Regions from separate parts of the Lactobacillus juensis genome, predicted to be linked through region 1. Evidence: predicted binding sites of a transcription regulator. Region 1 holds the regulator's gene; each other region holds the start of a gene.
What was found. Region 1 encodes Rex, which represses fermentation and respiration genes when NADH is low (regulators of the CRP and FNR family bind a similar motif). Its sites were predicted from a motif close to TTGTGAANTANTTCACAA; they were not measured.
Positions count from the first base shown of each region.

Region 1 (5,559 bases):
TTATTTTTCATTAACTTTTGGTCAAACGCGTGATTGTAGAACAAGCATAAAATATAGCTGATAATAGCTACAGGAAAAGTGTATAAAACAATACCGGCAGGATCTACAGGATGGCCCAGCGATTTCATCGTACTTGCAATAAGTAAAACACTTGAGGAAGCCACAAACAGGTTTTGCGCAAAGAAATTACCAAAATTTTCTGTTGCAGCAGCTCTACCTTTAATTTGGTCTACTTCAAGAGGTGTCAATTCGCTATTAACTCTACCTGCTGCTTGTGCCATGGGATTAATTAATGGCGCAATAAACTGGACGTGACCCTGCAGCGAAATGCCAAAAGCACCAGCAATTTCACGAACGGCCTGGTAAATATCGAATATACGACCAGGTGTCAGTTTCTTCATTTTTTTAATCAAATTAACAGCGGCTTGTTTTAAACCATGTCTTTCTAAAATTCCAATAGTTGGTAAAGTGAGAAAGAAAAGAGAAACCATTCTGTTATCCATAAATCCTTTACCCAGAATTGTCAAAAATGAGGTAAAATCTATTCCTGAAACTAATGCTGTAACCATAGCAGCAATTACAACTACTGCTATCGTGTCAAGCCCTAAAGCGAATCCGACTACAATAACAACAATACCTAATAAACTTAAATATTCCACTAATGTTCCTTTCCAGTGAACGATCAAAACTGATATAATCTTAAAACTGCATTATAACAAAAAATCCTACCAGCAAGCCCCCACAGGGTTGCTAGTAGGATTTATTAAATAACTAATAAAAACTAGATTACATTACACCTGGATTGCCAGCACCTGCGCCTGCATTAGGGTCAGCAGCAGGTTTATCTTCTGGTATTTCGGCAACAACAGCTTCAGTAGTTAGAAGCAAAGCGGCAATAGAAGCAGCATTTTGTAAAGCAGTACGGGTTACTTTAGTTGGGTCAATAATTCCGGCTTCAACCATATTTTCCCATTTGCCGTTAGCTGCATTATAGCCAACTTCATTTTCTTGACCTTCGAGTTTGTTCAAAATAACTGAACCGTCTTCACCAGCATTGTCAGCGATTTGACGAACTGGAGCAGTTAAAGCTTCTAAAACAATGTTAATTCCAGTTTGTTCATCAGCATTGTCACCTTTAAGGTCTTTAACAGCATCCTTAACATCTACTAAAGCAGTACCACCACCAGCAACGTAGCCTTCATCAACGGCAGCACGAGTGGAGTTCAATGCATCCTCAATGCGGTATCTGCGTTCTTTCAATTCAGTTTCGGTAGCAGCACCGACATGAATAACGGCAACACCACCAGTTAATTTAGCTAAGCGCTCTTGTAATTTCTTCTTATCAAAGTCAGAAGTAGTTTCTGCAATTTGCTTTCTAATTGAATCTTCACGGTCTTTGATTGCTTCGTCTGAACCAGAACCATCAACAATAGTAGTTGAATCTTTAGTTACAGTTATGCGACGAGCTTGACCTAATTGATCAATCTTAGTGTCCTTTAACTCAAGGCCTAAGTCCTCAGTAATAACTGTACCACCAGTTAAAGCAGCAATATCTTGCAATTGTTCTTTACGACGGTCGCCAAAGCCAGGAGCCTTAACAGCAACAACATTAAAGGTACCACGAATCTTGTTCAAAACTAAAGTTGGCAATGCTTCACCAGAAACATCATCAGCAATAATCAGCAATGATTTACCTTGTTGCACAATTTCTTGTAGCAATGGCAAAATGTCTTGGATATTGGAGATCTTCTTATCAGTAATTAAAATGTATGGATTGTCAAGATCAGCTTCCATCTTGTCGTTGTCGGTTACCATGTATTGTGAAAGGTAACCACGGTCAAATTGCATACCTTCGACTACTGATAATTCGGTTTCAATACCACGTGAATCTTCAATAGTAATAACACCATCATTACCAACTTTTTCCATTGCGTCAGCGATCAGGTCACCAACTTCTTTTGAAGCTGAAGATACTGAAGCTACTTGAGCAATTTGGTCTTTTGAAGAAACAGTATGACTAATTTTATGTAATTCGTTAACTACAGCCTTAGTAGCTTTTTCAATACCACGACGAACGCCTACAGGGTTAGCACCAGCAGTAACATTCTTCATACCTTCACGAATGATTGCTTGAGTTAAAACAACGGCAGTGGTAGTACCGTCACCGGCAATATCATTAGTTTTTTGTGCTGCTTCGGCAACTAACTTAGCACCCATATTCTCATAATGATCTTTTAATTCGATAGCTTTGGCAATGGTCACACCATCGTTAGTAATGTCTGGATTGCCGTATGATTGCTCTAAAACAACATTTCTACCCTTAGGACCGATTGTAGCCTTAACAGTATCAGCTAATTTGTCAACGCCCTTTAATAGAGAACGTCTTGCTTTTTCTGAAAATTTAATTTCCTTTGCCATATTTTTCTGCGCTCCTTAATTACTTAACAATTGCTAAAATATCTTTTTCGTGAAGGACTAAGTACTTTTCGTCATCGTATTTGACGTCTGTGCCTGAATACTTGTCATATAAAACAACGTCACCCTTTTTGACAGTCATAGGAATTTTACTGCCATTTTCAGCATAACTACCTTCACCAACAGCAACAACTTCACCTTCTGTTGGCTTTTGTTTAGCATTAGAAGCCAGGACGATTCCGCCTACAGTTTTCTCTTCTTCTTCTTTAACTTTAACGATCACGCGATCACCAATTGGTTGTAACACGTTTGTCCCTCCTAAAATTAAATTATTAATCTATTTTACGTGTCATTAGCACTCCTATTAGTTAAGTGCTAACTTACATTTATGATAATAACCCCTTTTATAAAAAAATGCAAGAAAAAATTAGCACTTTGAGTAAAAAAGTGCTAATTTTATTTTTATACCTACTTTTTCTTGTCTGAGTCCAGAAAGTAAATTAGAGTTTGTAATTCCGTTGCCAAATCAACGTTCTGGATTCTAATACCACTTGGAGCAGACAAACGAATTGGCGTGAAATTCATGATTCCTTTAATGCCAGCTTCAACCATATCATCAGCGGTTTTTTGAGCTGTCGTAGAAGGAACAGTCAAAATGGCAATAGAAATCTGCTGATCACTGAGCTGTTTTTTTAGTTCACTCATATCATAAACAGGAACACCACTAAGAATCTTGCCCGTAATTTTATCATCAATATCAAAAGCACATGAAATACGGATATTGTTTGTACGCTTGAAATTATAGTTTAATAAAGCATGGCCTAAATTACCAACGCCAACCAGGGCAACATTTGTTAAAGTATCTTGATTTAAGATCTTTTTAAAAAAGGAAAGCAAGCTTTTTACATCATAGCCATAGCCCCGTTTTCCCAATGCACCAAAGTATGAAAAATCACGTCTGATTGAAGCACTATCTACTTGAACAGCCTCAGATAATTCAGTTGAGGATACCTTTTCTTTACCAGCCTCATTTAAAATTATCAGGTAGCGGTAATATAGCGGCAATCTTTTGGCCGTAGCCGTGGGTATTTTGATTTTTTCCATTTAAAAAGCCTCCAACTTGATTAAGTATATATTTTGTTTTGTGAATTTTTCAGCAATTACTACTATTTTATCTATAAATTTGCGCTATTTGCAAACATTTTTTTCACAATCTATCAAATTTTAGCATAATAGTAACAGGTTGATAATAGAAATTTGTATTTTTACTCTTTTAAATGTAAAAATGCTTCTTTTTTACATTTATTTCTTTTTACTTTAACAATCAAACTCTCCCACAAGAATTTTGTTACGTATGCTAAAATGGTTTCTAGGTGAAAAATTATGATAATTGCTCAAGGACACGATTTAGAAAAACAATTCGGTGCCAACACATTATTTAAAAACGTCAATTTTTCAATTGACTCAAATGCAAGAATAGGTCTCATTGGACCCAACGGTGTCGGTAAAACGACCTTGCTTAAGATTATGACCGGCGAAGAAGAAGCCACACATGGTGACTTCACCATCAATAAAAATATTGATGTCGGCTATATTGCTCAAGAAAATGATTTAAATGAAAATAAAACTATTTGGGATGAAATGCTGTCTGTTTTTACTCCCCTAATTAATATGGGTAAAAAGATAAGGGATTTACAAGAAGAAATGTCTGCAAATCCACAAAAAAAGGACCTGCTAAAACAATATGACCAGTTGCAATACAGCTTCGAACAACAAGGTGGATACACCTACCAGGCCGATATCAAAAGTATTTTGAACGGATTTAATTTTCCTGAAGCAACTTGGACTAAAAATGTTGGCAGCCTTTCTGGGGGAGAAAAAACGCGGCTTTCTTTTGTTAAGTTGTTATTGCGCAAACCCCCATTATTACTGCTTGATGAACCTACCAACTATCTGGATTTAGACACACTAGACTGGCTTGAAAATTACCTTAAAAACTATTCTGGTGCTATTTTGGTAATTTCCCATGATCAATATTTTTTGGATAATTTAGCAACACAGATTTTTGAATTACAATTTGGCAAATTAACTGTATTTAAAGGAAATTATTCTGCCTATGTCGCTGAACGTCAATTACGTGACCTTCAACAAGAAGAAGCATACGAAAAGCAACAAGAAAAAATCAAAAAAGACGAAGAATTTATTCAAAAAAATATTGTAAGAGCTAAAACTACTAAGAGAGCACAAAGTCGGCGCAAGCAACTGGAAAAAATGGAACGAATTAGTCCGCCCAAGCACAAAAACAAAGTCAGAATTAATTTTCAAAGCGAGCGACCATCTGGTAAAGAAGTGCTAATTTTACGTGATTTAACTATTGGCTATCCCACAAAAACAATGGTTCACGGTATTTCTCTGCAAATTAATAAAGGTGACCGTGTAGCCGTTATTGGTCAAAATGGTATTGGTAAATCAACTTTACTAAAAACCGTTATGAAGGAGTTAAAACCGAAAAAAGGCTCAATCAAATATGGAGCTTCGTTAGACATCGGCTACTATGATCAAGAACTGCAAGGGCTTGATCCAGGTAAAACTGTAATCGATACAGTTTGGGACCGTCATAAAACAATGCCTGAAAAAGATGTGAGGTCAATTTTAGCCAGTTTCTTATTCACAGCAAAAGATATTGATAAAACTGTAGGTCAGCTTTCCGGTGGTCAAAAAGCGAGATTAACTCTAACAGTTTTGTCGCTTGAGCATAATAATTTTTTATTGATGGATGAACCCACAAACCACTTGGATCTCGAAGCCAAGGAGGTTTTAGAACAGGCACTACAGAACTATGATGGTACTTTACTTTTCGTTTCTCACGACCGCTATTTCATCAATCAGTTAGCAAATAAGATTGTAGAAATTAAAAACGGTGTTGCTCAAGTATATGAAGGTGATTATAGTTATTATCTAGATGAAAAGAATAAGCAAGACCCAGCCTCCGAAAATGAATCATCTGAGAATAGTGAAATAGTAGAGCCTGAACAAAATAAAAATAGATTGTCCTATCAGGAGCAAAAGTTGCGCGATTCACAAAAGCGTAAATTGCAAAGAGAAGTTGAAAATACCGAAAATAAAATTGAAAAGTTAGAAAAA
Region 1 covers NZ_BTTS01000002.1:739,015-744,573, reverse strand. The annotation lists gene AAA926_RS07740 (5-oxoproline transporter, DUF969 family subunit) at 1-659, opposite strand, end outside; gene groL (chaperonin GroEL) at 787-2,418, opposite strand; gene groES (co-chaperone GroES) at 2,438-2,722, opposite strand; gene AAA926_RS07725 (redox-sensing transcriptional repressor Rex) at 2,884-3,519, opposite strand; gene AAA926_RS07720 (ABC-F family ATP-binding cassette domain-containing protein) at 3,799-5,559, shown strand, end outside.

Region 2 (5,559 bases), 330 kb from region 1:
TTGAGAAGTTCACCGATAGAATTGTTGAGTACAAAGACAAACTGGATATTCAAGTTACTACCGGATTCACGCAATTTACGCAAAAAAATGGGCAGAATTTTTTGTTCAAACGGTGTATCGCAGACTCCTATTCTTAAAAGAGTTTCAGGATCATTCTTTTTGCTTTGCAAGTATGCTACCGTGTAATCCATATCATCTACCACATTGCGCGCAACACGATAGAAATACTTGCCGGCGCTCGTTAAGGAAATACGGTGATGAGCACGATTGATTAAAGTTACCCCCAGTGTATCCTCAAGATCCTTAATATTTTTAGAAACTGCCGACTGGGAGAAATTTAAGCGCTCAGCTGCAATAGTAAAACTGGAATTATCTATGGCCTTAATAAAACAGCGTAATTGAGTGAAATTCATTTTATTACCTCATCAAATAATTTTGTTTCTACGTATATTATACTAAAAATTAACGAACTTAAAAAAGACTGTCCTATTAGTTACTGCTTTGAACTATACAAAAGGGTCATTTAATTTTAATGACCCTTTTTAGCAATACTTACTACTTTATTTTACTTAGCGCATCCCTAACTGCGTCTTTGAGACCGCGTGATGAACTCGAAGCACCACTGACTGCATCAACATCAACAGTATTTTCCTGAACCATCTTAGAAGGCAGAGTCTTAATGGCTTTCAAACCATAGTCATCCGACTCAGCCTGTTTCAAAACTTCAATATTCTTTAGGTTCTTTTGCTCATCAACAGTTACCCTGACAACTATTTCATCACCCATGCCTTTAGTAGATTTACCAATGTATTGGTTCTCTCCTGTTTCATAGGTTTCATGTTTAAGATCTGAAGTTAAATGCTTTTCATGCATAGTAGCACCGCTTGCTGCATCTGTTGTTTCATCAACCTTTGGTTTAGCCGCATTTTCTCCAGCAATTTTGCCCCAAATTAAACATTCTGCCAGATTATTACCGCCCTGATATTGGTTAGCACAGATACCGCCAAGTTCACCAGCAGAATAAAGATTAGGGATAGCTTTGCCTCTGGTATCCAAAATTTCCGCATTCTTATTTCTTCTTGGACCACCTTGAGTGTTAAGCATTGTCTGTTCTAGCTTGACAGCATAAATCGTATTACCAGCAAACGCACGCAAAGTAGCTGGATCTCTTCTAAATTCGGGATCGTCTTGTTCTTGACATGCTTTATTAAAACGATTGAGAGTATCAGACAAAACTGCTGGATCAACCCCAATTTTATCGGCTAGTTCGGAAACGGAGTCAGCCTTGATAACATTTTCTGTGTACGGCTTGTAATCGCCAATGATTTTATCGTTATCCAACTCCTGCTTTTTGGTTTCATCAAAAATTAAGTATGGGTGTTCTTGGTTTAGCGGTACTTTCCATTGGCCGTGATTCTTGATGTGACCGTGACGATTTTCTTCTGCTTCATTAAAGTATCTGGTACCGTCATCGCCTATAACAAAAACACTGCCGCTAGAAACAGCTTCATTTTGGACTCCCAACATTAAACGGCCACGTTGGCCTGCTGGAACTGCAAAAGCCATGCCATGAAGCAGGCCTACAGATTCATAATTATGTAAATGCCAAAAATCAGCACCAACTTCCTGGGCCATTCTCAGCCCATCACCTTTGTTATAAAGGCTGCCTAAAGGTGCCAATCTCTTGGCGCCAATAAAGTCTTCAATCATTCTTTGGTTATTTTCAAAACCGCCGGTAGTCAGTACGACACCATTTTTAGCTTGAACCTTTAATAGTTTACCATCGCGTTTAATAACCACGCCGTAGATCTTTTTGCTTTCCGGATCTTGAACTAGTTCTTCGGCAGGTGTCCCATACAAAACATCAATTTTGTCTTGTCGCTTTACTACCTGCTCCTTTAAAATCTGCCATAAGGCAGCATCAAACCAATGTTTAGTTACAGAGGTTAAATCATAGGACTCTGAACCTGGAAATTCCGGATATTCTATGATAGTAATACTTTTATCAGTAGCATATTCCTTAGCACTATTTGGCTTAACACCCAAATATTTAGAAACATATTCAGGAATGTGCACCATACCGTCAACATAAGTATCAATCATATCTTCGTCAAGTTCCATTGGCGCCGTTAGTTTTTGATAATACTTTTTCATTTCATTAAAGTCATCGCCAGAACCAATTAATTGAGCCGAATAACGAGTATTACCGCCTTCATGACCCTCTGGAGCCGAATCAACCAGCAGTACTTTAGCATCATGGTCAGCTGCAAACCGTGCTGCAGTAGCACCAGCACCACCAAAACCTAAGACAACAACATCATAATTTGCATCCCATTCAAAGTTTTTATGATAAATCATATAAATCTCCTCATTAATTAAATCGTTTTCATTTAACAAGTTAATTTTATCACATTATTTTTTAACAAAATAATAAATTCACAAAGCAATAACTAATTATTAATAAATGTAATTTAATTCATAATTACTGTCAAAATAACTTGACTTAAAGCACACATTAAGTACTAAAGTAATCATATAAATAAGGTAAAAAGGAGAATCAATATGGGCAATCACAAAGATGATGTGCAAAATGGTATTTTTGCTTTGGGTGAAAAGAATACTGCTTATCAAAAATATTTTATTGGCCAAAGTTACCTGCAAAGCTTGGTCAATGATCCTAAGATTAACGTAAGCGTCTCAAACGTTAGTTTTGAACCGGGTTGTCGCAACAACTGGCACCAGCATATGGGCGGCTTTCAAATTTTATTAGCTACCGCTGGCGAAGGCTGGTATCAAGAAGAAGGCAAGACTGCACGTAAATTACATCCGGGAGATGTAGTAGTTGTTCACGACGGTGTTAAGCACTGGCATGGTGCTACCAAAAATAGTTGGTTTGCGCATATTGCTATCACTGCGGGAACACCAAAATGGCTGGAGCCAGTCACAGATGAAGAATATGAAAAATTGGAGGATTAAAAAATGAAAAAGCAAACAGCCGGTAGAGATAACTTAGGTGATTTTGCACCTAAGTTTGCGGAATTGAATGATGATGTTTTATTTGGTGAAGTCTGGTCAAGAGAGGATAAGTTGTCTGCTCGTGACCGTAGTTTAATTACCTGTGCCGCATTAATGGCACAAGGAGCTTTTCCCCAACTCAAATCACATATGATTATTGGAAAAAAGAACGGCATTACGAAAGACGAAATGGTCGAACTGATTACTCATTTGGCATTTTATTGTGGCTGGCCGAAGGCTTGGTCTGCTTTTGATTTAGCAAAAGAAATTTTCACTGATTAAAACCTTTAATTTAAAGCAGCTGGCCTTTTTGAAGTGACACCCAAATTTAGGACAAATTTGGGTGCTATTTTATGTCTAAAATCTATGGTCTTTAACGGTTTCTGCATCCCTAATTTTATGCTAACCTGTAGAAGTATTAATTAAAGAAATTACAGGAGCAAAAACCTATTATGAGTAAAAAAATTCTGATCTTACATACTGGTGGCACCATTTCAATGTCAGAAGATAAAAATGGAAAAATTAAGCCTAACAGTCAAAATCCCTTGACTGACCTCTCTTTAAACGTTAATGACGATGTCCAGATAGTTACTGAAGAAATTTTCAACTTACCTTCTCCTCATATGACACCAGAGCGCATGTTGCAACTTTCTTTGCGTATCCGCCAAGCAGAAGCCGAAGGTTTTTTCGGGGCAGTCGTGACTCACGGCACAGACACCCTGGAAGAAACAGCTTTATTTTTAGATTTAACCATTTCCAGTAAAATGCCTGTGGTAGTAACCGGAGCTATGCGCTCTTCTAATGAAATTGGCAGCGACGGACTGTACAATTTCAGAACTGCAATCATGGTCGCCAGTTCTGATGCTTCTATTGGCAAAGGTGTTGTAGTTGTGATGAATGATGAAATTCATCCTGCCCGTTATGTTACGAAGACCCATACTACAAATGTTGCTACTTTTCGCACCGCTACATTTGGTCCTATAGGAGTTGTATCCGAAGGTCACGTTAATTACGTGCAAACCATCAATCCCCAGCAACACTTACCAATTGACCACATTATTGCAAATGTTTATTTAGTAAAGGCCTATGCAGGAATGGGACCAGAGATCTTTCAAGCTTTAAACAAGCCATCAACAAATGGGTTAGTAATTGAAGCTTTAGGTGCCGGTAACATGCCACCGCAAACATTACCTGAATTGCAAAAACTACTTGATAATGGAATTCCCCTGGTATTGGTTTCCCGTTGTTTTAACGGTATTGCTGAACCAGTTTATGATTATCAAGGTGGCGGTGTCGGATTAGCCAAAATGGGCATTATCTTCTGCCGCGGCCTCAATGGACAAAAAGCCAGAATTAAGCTCTTAGTTGGTTTAAGTGCTGGTCTGAAAAATGAGCAATTAAAGAAATACATTAATAATTAAATCAGCAATGAAAACCATCTTCATAAAAGATGGTTTTTTCTTGCAAAAATTGGTAATTATTTGTAAAATGACCGTTGGTCATTATTGAATGAAAGGAGTATATCTGCCATTATGTATGTCTTGACTCCCAAAGAAAAAGAAGCAAAAAAACAGCTAATTGCAGCTGCTGCCAGCAAGTTATTTCAAAAAAATGATTTTAACCAAATATCTATGGCGCAAATTGCCAGTGAATCTGGCGTGGCAAAGGGCACACTATTTAATTATTTTAAAACTAAAGAAAATATCTTTATGTACTTATTGCTTTCTGGTTACCAAGATTACCTCACGGAAGTTCTTCAGCGTTTTCAAAAAACTAAAAATATCACTTCTTGGGCTGATTTTTCCTCTTTTATACTAGAGCAAAACCATTTGTTAATCAGTCAGAGGACAGATTTATTACGTCTTAACGCGTTACGTGGTCCAATTTTAGAAACTGCCGCTGACAGAGAACAGACATTGGCTGGTCGCGAAAAACTCTATGAAATAAACAGGAAACTGGGACAAGCAATAGCCGAGAAAATTTCACTGCTTAGCGTTAAGCAAGCCAGTCACCTTTTCATCATTCAAAGTGCAATTATCAGCGGACTAATGAATATGATGAACCTGGATGAGTTTCACCACGATCAATTACCCGTTGATTTTAAAGTTTTTCAAATCGACCTCGAACAAGAAGCAAATCAATTAATGCTCTTTTATTTACAAGGCATAGAGCAAAAACTGGAAGGAGCAAAATAAAATGAAACTTGCTAATATTAGAAATTTTGCCATAATTGCTCATATTGATCATGGTAAATCAACATTAGCTGACAGAATTATGGAACAAACTGATACTGTGAGCAAAAGACAGTTAAGTGACCAACTTTTGGACAGCATGGAAGTTGAGCAGGCGCATGGCGTGACAGTCAAATCAAGATCAGTGCGTAACTTTTATCAAGCGGATAACGGTCACGAATACGAATACAATTTAATCGATACTCCAGGGCACGTTGATTTTTCTTACGAAGTTTCTAAAAGTCTGGCTGCAAGTGATGGTGCTATTTTACTGGTCGACGCAACTCAGGGTGTACAAGCACAAACCGTAGCC
Region 2 covers NZ_BTTS01000002.1:409,933-415,491, reverse strand. The annotation lists gene AAA926_RS06105 (LysR family transcriptional regulator) at 1-413, opposite strand, end outside; gene AAA926_RS06100 (FAD-binding protein) at 556-2,358, opposite strand; gene AAA926_RS06095 (cupin domain-containing protein) at 2,563-2,976, shown strand; gene AAA926_RS06090 (carboxymuconolactone decarboxylase family protein) at 2,980-3,297, shown strand; gene AAA926_RS06085 (asparaginase) at 3,468-4,436, shown strand; gene AAA926_RS06080 (TetR/AcrR family transcriptional regulator) at 4,548-5,210, shown strand; gene lepA (translation elongation factor 4) at 5,212-5,559, shown strand, end outside.
Region 2: AAA926_RS06100 (FAD-binding protein) is a predicted target of Rex. The motif match lies at 2,465-2,482, and genes of this name have one in related genera.

Region 3 (5,559 bases), 200 kb from region 1:
TCTAAGGGATATTTAGGTCCAGTGCTATACGGAAGTGATGAGCAAACCTCTGGCTACGGTAAACAAAGTCGTCACTTTATTTCACAAAAAGGTGGCATTTATTTATCACTTGTTATCAAAGTGCCGCAATTGAACTGGCAGAATCAAGGATTATTAACTACAGGTATTGCCTGGCAACTGCATTTAGCTATTAATGAGGTATTTCATGTAGAGACTCAATTCAAGTGGGTGAATGATCTGCTTTTTAAAGGTAAAAAAATAGCTGGTATCTTAGTTGAATTACCACAGCCCCAAGTTGCTGTTATTGGCATTGGCTGTAATCTTTACCAGGATCATTTGCATAATGAATTAAACACAGCTGGCAACTTACTAACAAAAATTCCCAGTGAAAAGCATATTTGCCAATTTATCGCTCAAATCATAAAAAATTTATTAGAATTTATTCCTCAATTTGATCAAAGCAATTTTCTGCCTGATTACAAAGAGAAGCTGGCACTAATGAATCATGACGTAGTACTGGCACTCGGCAAACAAAAAATAAAGGGAAAAGTGACAGACTTAACGCAACAGGCAAATTTAGTTTTAGAAACCGAAACAGGTTTAAAAAGTTTTAATGCTGGCGAGGTCACAAAAGTAAGAAATTTTTAGCAAACAAAAAAGACGAAATTCTTCGTCTTCTGATAAATCCTTATTAAAATTTCATAATCGATTTTAGCTTTTAGAATAGTAAAAAGATCTTTTACTTCTTCTTTGCTTTACTCAAGGAGTCTTTGACAGCTTCTTTTATTGCTCTGCTGGTTTCTGATGCTCCAGAAACAGCATCGACATCGTAGGTGTTTTGCTCAACCATTTTTTGAGGTAACTCTTTAACCGCTTTTGAGCCGTAGTCATCACTTTCAGTTTGCTTTAAAATTTCGACATCCACAATCTTGCCTGCTTCATCCAAGGTAGTTCTGACAACCACGCCATCTCCCATACCTTGATTACTGTATCCTAAATATTGATTAGGACCGACTTTAAATTTTTGAGCGCCTTCATCACTTGAGGCAACAAAATTATCATTAATTGGCGCACTAGTTAAATCCGTTGTACCGATTCTAGATAAATCCTGTTTAGTAGCAGCAGCATTTTCTCCAGCAATTTTACCAGAAATTAAGCAATCGGCAATATTACCACCGGTAGTATATTTATTAACAAATGGTGAACCTAATTCTCCTGCTTCAAACAAATGCGGAATTGGAGTCCCATTAGGATTTAGTACTTGAGCATGACCGTCACGCCGGCCGCCACCCTGAGTATTAAGCATATTTTGTCTCAGAGCAATTGCATAAAATGGCCCATTTTGACTAAATGCACGCAAAGTTGCAGGGTCGCGGTGATAAGCATAGTCTTTTCCTTGTTGCGCCATAAAATTGAACTCTGAAATTGTTTGAGACAAAATTTCGGGATCTTTACCAATTGCAGAAGCTAAATCAGCAATTGTATCAGCCTTAATAATATTATCCAAGAAATGAGGCACTTTAAGACCATCATTTGGTTCATTTTGAAGTTCTTCGTATTTTTTCTGATCAAAAATCATATAAGGATGGTTTTGATTCAACGGTACTACCCAATCACCATGATTATAAATATGACCATGTCGATTTAGTTCTGCTTCATTGAAGTAACGACTACCATCTTCACCAACAACGATTGCACTACCTTTTGCTATTTCTGACCAAAAGACATTTAAAGCATATGTCGAACGAATGCCTTCTTTTTGCCTTGGTGAAAGGCCATGAAATTGACCAAGTGATTCAAAAGACCGCATATTCCACAATTGAGCATTTACTTCTTCCAGCATTTTAATGCCATCACCCTTATTGTACAGAGAACCAATTGGTGACAAATAAGAAGACTGCAAAAATGTCTGGATCATTTCCTTATTATTTTCAAAACCACCGACCGCTAAAACTACACCGTTATTTGCTTTAATGTTGCGTAAGACATGATCTCGTTCAATTTGAGCACCTAAAACAATTTTTGAAGCTCCATCTTGAACTAAATGTTTAGCTGGACTGCTGTACCAAACAGTAATTTTTTCTGAACGATCTAATACTTTTTGGCGTAAAAGTTTCCACAAGGCGGCATCGCTTGTGCCATTATGAACTAAGTAATCATCATAAGAATCAGCACAAGGCAGTTCAGGATATTCAGTCACATATTTGGTTGAAGGAGTACCAGCCAACAATTTTTTCATACTTACTGGTTTAACACCCAAATATTTTTCAAAATATTCACTCATATTTGCCATCCCTTCAATTAAATTGTTGAAGGGTTCTTTGTCTGGCTTCAAAGGTGCCGCCAAGTTTTCATGGTACTTTTTTAAAGCCTCATAATCCGTACCAGCTCCTACCATTTGACCAGCGTAGCGTGTATTACCACCCTCATGACCTTCTGGCGCACTATCTACCAATAAAACTTTAGCACCACTGTCTGCCGCAAACCTGGCAGCTGTAGCACCAGCACCACCAAATCCTAAAACTATTACATCATAAACAGCATCCCATTTAAAACCGTGTTCATTATCCATTATTAAGCCTCCATATAAAAACCTCTGATATAGACAACTTAATTATAATTCTAAATTCAGATATTGTGAATAAGGTAACTAATACTTTTTTACATAGAAAAATAGGTAAATATGAGCATTTACCTATTTCGTTAATTTTTTATTTTGAATTAAATCTATGGTTCAGGTAAAATAATAATTACATTTCTCAACAAGTCCATATTTACACTCCCTTTCTAGTAAATTTCTTTATTAAATGATAGCTCTCAAATTAAAAAAAGTATCTATATTTTCATATTTGAAAATTTATTTTAACTATTCTTTTTACATTTACCTCATAACCAGATTCTTTCAATATATTCAAAATTTGTTTAGCTTCTTTTCTTTTTCCTGCAATTAAATCTTCATAAAATTTACCTAATATTTTTATAAAAGCTAATTCCATATTGCTTGGTAGCTGTTCAATATATAATAAAGCATCATGACAAAGTTCTTTTCTACCTTTTTTCATGCACCAGTCAATATAATTAATCATTAGGGCACTTATTGCTGATAGCATTTTTCTGTCCATTTTATTAAAATTCTGATATTTTCTAATCATATTCCTTACCAAAAATGATGCATCATCTACGTTATAAATTTGTATTAAATTTGCCATTAATATTATTCTATAATATTCATTTTCATCCGTGTCCTTTCGGAAAATCAATTTTTTAATCTTGCTTTTCTCAGCATTACTCAATCTTTTTAAAGCCTTATCATCATGAGTATTCGCTATCAATTTAGTAGCTAATACAGTATATTTTATGAAAGGAGTTTGTGGCTGAATTTTTTCAAATAATTTAATTATTGAATTAATTTCATAATCATCGTTGGCATAAGCAGCTTTCAAAAAACTATTCATTAGTGAAATTACTTTCCTTTTATTATCTTTTTCAAGCTTATAATCCCCTAAAAAACTTTGTGGACTCACATTATGCTTTTGCAAAATATCTAAAAAGTCATTTACTCCAATATCATTTAGTCCTCTTTCTACCTTTGAATAAAATGAAACAGAAATAACACCAGCTGCCATTTCTGTTTGAGTCAATCCTAATTCTTGACGTAAACTTTTTAATTTTTTACCTATATAGTTCATTTAATCTCCTATCTTTTTATGCTATATATGACTTCATAATTATGAGCACATTTGAGAAAGCTGGCAAAACTTATTATTTAATTTTAATAAAATAAGCTAAAAGAACAATGATGTTAAACTAATGAGTCTAAGTTTGTTATAATTTAAGGTATTAACAACATTTTAATATAACAGCTTTAGGAGATTTGACATGCCAAATTTTCATAACAGTAAACTTAAAAAAGAAGTAGTTTTAAGAGATCCAGTTCACGAATACATCCACATTGAAGACGAAGTTATACTTGATATTCTGAAAACTCAGGAATTTCAAAGAATGCGCAGAATTAAGCAACTTGGTCCTATTGCCTATGTTTTTCCTGGTGCAACGCATACTCGATTCGAGCATAATCTAGGAGTTTATGAGTTAACTCGCAGAATTTGTAATATTTTTGCAAAAAAATACCCATCGCAACGTTCAGGCGATGGACTTTGGGATGATAGTAACAGATTATTAGTCGAATGTGCTGGTCTCTTGCATGATATTGGACATGGCCCGTATTCACATACCTTTGAACACCTTTTTGGCACTAATCATGAAAAAATTGGGCAAAAGATTATCACTGACCCCAGTACAGAAGTTAACCAAGTCTTGCAAACAGTTTCACCGAATTTTCCTGCTCTTGTAGCAAGTGTGATAGCTAAAACTTATCCTAATCCCCAAGTAGTTAAAATGATTTCTAGTCAAGCAGACGCTGACAGAATGGACTACTTGCAACGCGATGCCTATTTCACTGGGGTTACTTACGGAAAATTTGATTTATCCAGAATTTTGCAAGAAATCCGTCCATACAGCGAAGGAATTTGCTTTACCATGGCGGGAATGCATGCTGTTGAAGATTATATTGTTTCTCGTTATCAAATGTATCAACAGGTTTATTTCCACAGAGTCGGGCGGTCAATGGAAGTTATTTTACAGCATTTGCTTGAAAGAGCAAAAATAATTTACAAGCAAGGTAATTTGCCGGTAACTCCTAGTTTAGCAAAATTTCTAGCAAATGACTGGACACTTGATGATTACTTGAAGCTAGATGATGGCGTAATGGAAACCAATTTTTCAATGTGGACGAAAGCTAATGACCCAATTCTCTCCGATTTAGCTATGCGTTATCTCTTCAGAAAGCCCTTAGCCAGCGTATGTATCAACCAAGAAACCAAAAATCTGTTGCCAAAATTAAAAGATTTAATCAAACAGGCTGGTTTTGATCCAAATTATTACACCGATACCAATTCAGCTTTTGATGAACCTTATGATGCTTATAAACCAACTGGTAAAAATGCTAACAGTCAAATTGAAATCATGCAAGACGATGGGCAATTAATCGAATTATCACATTTGAGTCCTCTCGTACGTTCATTGAATGGCACATTGCAGGGTGACGAACGTTTCTTCTTTCCTAAAATCATGATGTCAAATAGCGATGAACCCCAAATTTTTGACCCTTTATACCAAAAATTTCAGCGTTATGTTAAAAATGGTACTTTGCGATACTTGAGAAAGCCAAAAAATAAATAAACAGCTGAATCGCTGATTCAGCTGCTTTTACTACTTTTGTTATGATTTAAGTTAAAAGTATAATTCTTTTCAATCTTTAACATTTTTTACTAAATGAATTTCTCTGTCGAATAGCTGTTTCATTTGTTCATTAAAGCTGTGAGCGATAAAAATAACGGTAGCAGGAGTAGACGTCACTTCATGCAAGATTTGCATAGTAGCTTGCTGATCGATTGCACTAGTTCCTTCATCAATCAAAATTATTTCACTTTGATGAACTAAAGCCCGCACCAGAACAATTTTTTGTCTTTGCCCTCCTGAGATATTTAACTTGTTCAA
Region 3 covers NZ_BTTS01000002.1:540,879-546,437, reverse strand. The annotation lists gene AAA926_RS06630 (biotin--[acetyl-CoA-carboxylase] ligase) at 1-648, shown strand, start outside; gene AAA926_RS06625 (FAD-binding protein) at 740-2,572, opposite strand; gene AAA926_RS06620 (helix-turn-helix domain-containing protein) at 2,844-3,689, opposite strand; gene AAA926_RS06615 (HD domain-containing protein) at 3,880-5,241, shown strand; gene AAA926_RS06610 (ATP-binding cassette domain-containing protein) at 5,311-5,559, opposite strand, start outside.
Region 3: AAA926_RS06625 (FAD-binding protein) is a predicted target of Rex. The motif match lies at 2,636-2,653, and genes of this name have one in related genera.

Region 4 (5,559 bases), 520 kb from region 1:
AGGAAAGGGCAAAATTACTGATTTTTTGAGTAATGAAGCAGCTTATACTGTTCGTTCCAATGGTGGTAATAATGCTGGCCATACTATTGAAATCAATGGTCAAGATTTTAAGATGCGTTTAATTCCATCAGGTATTTTTGCGTCAAAAGAAGGGGCCGTAATCGGTAATGGCGTAGTTATTAATCCTGAAGTTTTATTTGGTGAATTAAAAAATCTGACTGAAAAGGGAATTGACACTAGCAAATTGAAAATTTCCAATCGTGCTCACATCATCATGCCATATCATATCAAGCAAGATGAATATCAAGAAGAAGCAAAAGGCGATCAAAAAATCGGTACTACTAAAAATGGTATTGGTCCTGCCTACATGGACAAAGCTTCCAGAATTGGTATTCGTGTTTGTGATCTTCTTGAAAAAGATACTTTTGCAGCAAAATTACGTGCTAACTTGGTTCAGAAAAACGACATTTTCACTAAGATTTACGGCAAGCCGGCACTGAAATTTGATGACATTTTCACTAAGTATTATGAATATGGTCAAAAAATGAAGAAATACGTCACGGACACTTCAGTGTTAGTTAATGATGCTCTGGATAATGATGAAAAAGTGTTATTTGAGGGTGCACAGGGAATTATGCTTGATATAGATGAAGGAACCTATCCCTTTGTAACCTCATCGAACACCATTTCCGGCGGCATTGCCAGCGGTATCGGTGTTGGTGCCAACCGGGTAAAAAGTATCATCGGTGTCTGCAAAGCTTATACCACTCGCGTTGGTGCTGGTCCTTTTCCTACCGAATTATTAGATGAAACTGGTGACCGTATTCGCGAAACTGCTCATGAATATGGCACAGTTACCGGTCGTCCTCGGCGCGTGGGCTGGTTTGATTCAGTCGCTTTACGTCACGCTAAACGTGTTGCTGGCATCAATGGTTTAAGTCTTAACTTGCTTGATATTTTTAGCGGTTTTGACACTATTAAAATTGCAACTGCTTATGAACTTGATGGTCAAAAAATTGATTACTATCCTGCAAGTCTAAAAGAATTAGACCGCTGCCAACCTGTTTACGAAGAATTACCTGCTTGGAAAGAAGATATTACAGGTGCTAAGACTTGGTCTGACTTGCCAGAAAACGCACAGAAGTTTTTAAACCGCGTTTCAGAACTTGTGGGCATACCTTTAGTTACTGTTTCGGTAGGCCCTGATCGTGAACAAACGATTGTTTTACAAAATCCGTGGGAAATGTAATTTATGCTGGAACGTTATACTCGCCCTGAAATGGGTAAAATATGGTCTGATGAAAATAAATATGAAGCATGGCTAAAAGTAGAAATTGCTGCTACCAATGCTTGGAGTGAATTAGGCGAAGTCCCAAAAGAAGATGCTGCTAAAATTGCTCAAAATGCCAGCTTCACGCTAGAGCGGGTGGCAGAATTGGAGCAGGTAACTCATCATGACGTGGTTGCTTTTACACGAACAGTTTCTGAAAGCCTGGGTCCAGAGAAAAAGTGGGTACACTTTGGTCTGACTTCGACGGATGTTGTTGATACGGCACAAGGATATATCTTAAAACAGGCAGATGAGATTATTCGTCAAGATCTGCACAAACTAAAAAAGACGATTGCTGAAAAAGCACGTAAATATAAAAATACGGTGGAAATGGGGCGCACGCATGGTGTGCAAGCTGAACCCACTACTTTTGGCTTGAAACTAGCTCGTTGGTATGCGGAAATTAAGCGTGATATCGAACGCTTTGAACATGCAGCAAAAGGAGTAGAATCAGGAAAAATTTCCGGTGCCGTTGGGACTTTTGCTAACGTACCACCAGCTGTTGAAACCAGTGTCTTAAAGCAGCTAGGCTTAACTCAGCAGCCAATTACCAGTCAAGTATTGCCGCGTGATTTGCATGCTGAATATATTGCTACTTTGGCGTTAATAGCCACAACTATTGAAAATTGGGCAACCGAAATTAGAAGTTTGCAACGTTCTGAAATTCACGAAGTAGAAGAGCATTTCCGTGCAGGGCAAAAAGGTTCTTCAGCAATGCCTCACAAACGTAATCCTATTGGCTCAGAAAATCTTTGCGGAATGGCACGGGTTTTACGGGGTCATATTATAACTGCTTATGAGGATGTATCACTTTGGCATGAACGCGATATTTCCCATTCCAGTGCTGAACGTGTAATTTTACCTGATACTACAATTGGTATTGATTATATGCTTGATCGTTTTAATCGCATTTTGACTAACCTTGATGTTTTTCCAGAAACCATGCTTAAGAACATGGATAAAACTTATGGTCTGATTTATTCACAGCGCTTATTATTAAAACTGATTGATGAAGCAGGTCTTTCTCGTGAAGATGCTTATGATATGGTTCAGAAGTTAACCACAAGATCTTGGAACGAAGGAATTTCCTTTAGAAAATTAGTTGAAAGCAGTCCAATCATGAACTATCTTTCAGAAGATGATGTAAGTGATGCATTTGATTATCATTACCATTTGCGTCATGTTGATGAAATCTTTAAAAAAGTTGGTTTAGAATAAATAATTAGTAAAGCAGTTCACTTAATAGTGAGCTGCTTTTGTCATGGAATTTAAATTGCTGATAAATAAAAAATGTAAGCGATTATGTGATATTATTAACATAAACACTAGATAATATTTAAAGGCTGAAAGGCAAAAATTTAAGTCTTTTAAGCTAAAATAAGATTCTTTTAAAAGAGGTAGTCAATTATGATAGTTAATGAACATACATATTACGATGCAAGTTATGATGTAGTAGTCTTGGGCTTCGGTGGAGCCGGTGCGACCGCAGCTCGCTTTGCTGCTGATAGTGGTGCAAAAGTGCTGCTGGTTGATTCTGCTCCGGAAGGTCATGAAGGTGGTAATACAAGATATGCTGCTGAACTTGTAGGTTACAGTAGCAGCGAAGAGGATTATCGGTCCTACTATGAACATTTGGCACAACACTTTAATATTGACCCTGAAATAGAAGACACAGTTGTTCATGGCATTACACACATGAAAGAATATTTCAAAAAGTACCTGGATGTTGCTAATCCCGTTAGCTATAAAACCATTTTAGGATTGCCAGAAGACGCTGTAATTGCCGATCATCCTAATTTACCGGGTGCCAAAAGCTATGACATGATTACAATGGAGAAGGGTATTTTTAACGCTTCTTTGTGGAACATTCTACGGCAAAAAGTATTGGATCGCAGTGATAAGATAGATGTTTGGTATTCTGCACCTGTTAAGCATATTCTCCAGACTCCTGGTAAGAAAGTTGTGGGAGCCCAAATTGAACGTGACAATGTTTTATTAAATATTTATGCCAAAAATGGAGTGGTGTTAGCCACTGGTGGTATCGAAAATAATCCACAAATGATTCAAGACTATATTGGCTCACACAAGTTGGTACCTTTGGGTTCGCTTTATAATAAAGGTAAGGGCATTGACCTTGCTCACGAAGCAGGAGCAGATATGTGGCATATGTCAATGTATGCAGCTGGCGGAATGGAACAAGCTTTTGCCTTTTATGAACCCGGAATGAAGCGTGCTCCGTTTTATATGGGCAACCCTGTCTTCTTTACTGGTAGTATCTTTACAGTTGGCGATGATGGAACACGCTACTTTAAGGAAGATCAAGGAGCACGTGAAGGCTATGTAGAAAATCATGGTTCATGGTATAAACCGTTGAATCCAATTCACCCTTACTTTGTCTTTGATCAAAAGCAATATGACAAAATAAGTGAAATTGATACTTTTCCTGATAATAAAGCACTTAATTCGGTTATTAAAGCTGATACTATTTCTGAATTGGCAGAAAAAATGGGAGTTGCTGCCGCTAAACTGCAAAGTACGATCGATGAATTTAACTTCTTTGCTGAAAAGAAGCATGATTATGCTTACCATCGTGAACCTGCAACATTAAGTGCATTTTCAGAAAGCGGCCCATATTATGCAATTCCATTAGTACAAACTATTGGCTGGTCCGAAGCTGGTCCTAGGAGAAATGCTAGAGCTGAAATTCTTGATCCTGAGCACAAGCCGATTCCTCATTTATATGGTGCCGGTGAACTCGGCAGTAACATGGCTAATCTGTATCAAGGGGGTTCTGATCTGGGCGACTGTTTGATTTTTGGTAAAATTGCCGGTCAAAATGCTGCTCACCCAAAAGATGACGTTGCTGAAGGCAACATATCTGCACCTAAGCCTGCAAAACCTGTGAAGCCACGACCACTTGATTCTGATATTAAGAAAGAAGAGTTTCCAACTGGACCTGAACAATATATCGGCAAATCTACTAAAGGAATGGGAGATGAAATAGTTGTCAGAGTAACAGCTGATAAGCAAAAGAACCTCAAAAAAGTTGAGGTGCTGAAACAAGCTGAATCTGATGATTATGGCCAAAAAGCAATTAACGAATTACCTCAAAAAATGGTCGATAAAAATAAGGTTGACGTAGATGCAGTTTCGGGCGCCTCTAATACTACAAGAGGATTAAAAGATGCTGTCAGGGATGCATTAAGCAAAATTAAATAGATATTTATCAAGAATTTAATAAGCATTTAAAACAGGTCATAAATTTGGTTAAAACTTATGACCTGCTTTTTGTATTATGAAGTTAGGGCAAGTTAACCTGGTAATCATTAAACTGGAACATTGTTTATGAATTTACCTGAAAATTTTGAAAAAGAAAGTGCTTTTAAAAAATTTCTTAACCAATTAATCTATATTTATAACTACTTTATTTGCAGAAAGGGAGAAAAAGTAATGGAAAAAATTAATAAATATATTGATCATACTTTATTGGAGCCAAATGCGACTCAAGAGCAAATTGATAAGGTGATTTCAGAGGCTAAAAAATATCAATTTGCGTCTGTCTGTGTAAATCCTTTTTGGGTAAAATATGTGAGTGAAAAATTACAAGGAACAAAAATTAATACTGTAACGGTGATTGGTTTTCCCCTAGGAGCAACTACTACTGAAACTAAAGTTTTTGAAGCAACACAAGCAGTCGCAAATGGTGCCGATGAATGTGATATGGTCCAAAATATTGGAGCATTTCTTTCAGAAGACTATGATGTGGTGCTTAAAGATGAAAAAGCGGTTGTCGAAGCGGTACATTCAAAGGGAAAAAAGGTAAAAGTAATTCTTGAAAATTGTTTTCTTAATTCGCAGCAAATAAAAAAAGCATGCTTGATAGCAGAAAAATCTGGTGCTGATTTCGTGAAAACGTCAACTGGCTTTGCAAAATATGGAGCTAGAGCAGAAGATGTTAAGATTATGGCCGCAACCGTCGGAACTAAAATGGGCATCAAAGCAGCAGGCGGCATTCATACTAAAGCTGAAGCCTGCCAAATGATTGCTAGTGGAGCTACTAGATTAGGGGCAAGTGCAAGTCTAAAAATAATAAAAGAATCATAGATTTAGCGCAAAATAGAGTATTTAAAGAAGACACAATAGTTGTTAACGCAAGGTGTCTTCTTTTTTAGTGTAGTTTTTTGCATAATTTTGTTGAAAGTAGGTAGACTATGTGTCTTATTTTTCAA
Region 4 covers NZ_BTTS01000002.1:214,751-220,309, forward strand. The annotation lists gene AAA926_RS05320 (adenylosuccinate synthase) at 1-1,249, shown strand, start outside; gene purB (adenylosuccinate lyase) at 1,253-2,548, shown strand; gene AAA926_RS05330 (FAD-binding protein) at 2,738-4,549, shown strand; gene deoC (deoxyribose-phosphate aldolase) at 4,781-5,434, shown strand.
Region 4: AAA926_RS05330 (FAD-binding protein) is a predicted target of Rex. The motif match lies at 2,633-2,650, and genes of this name have one in related genera.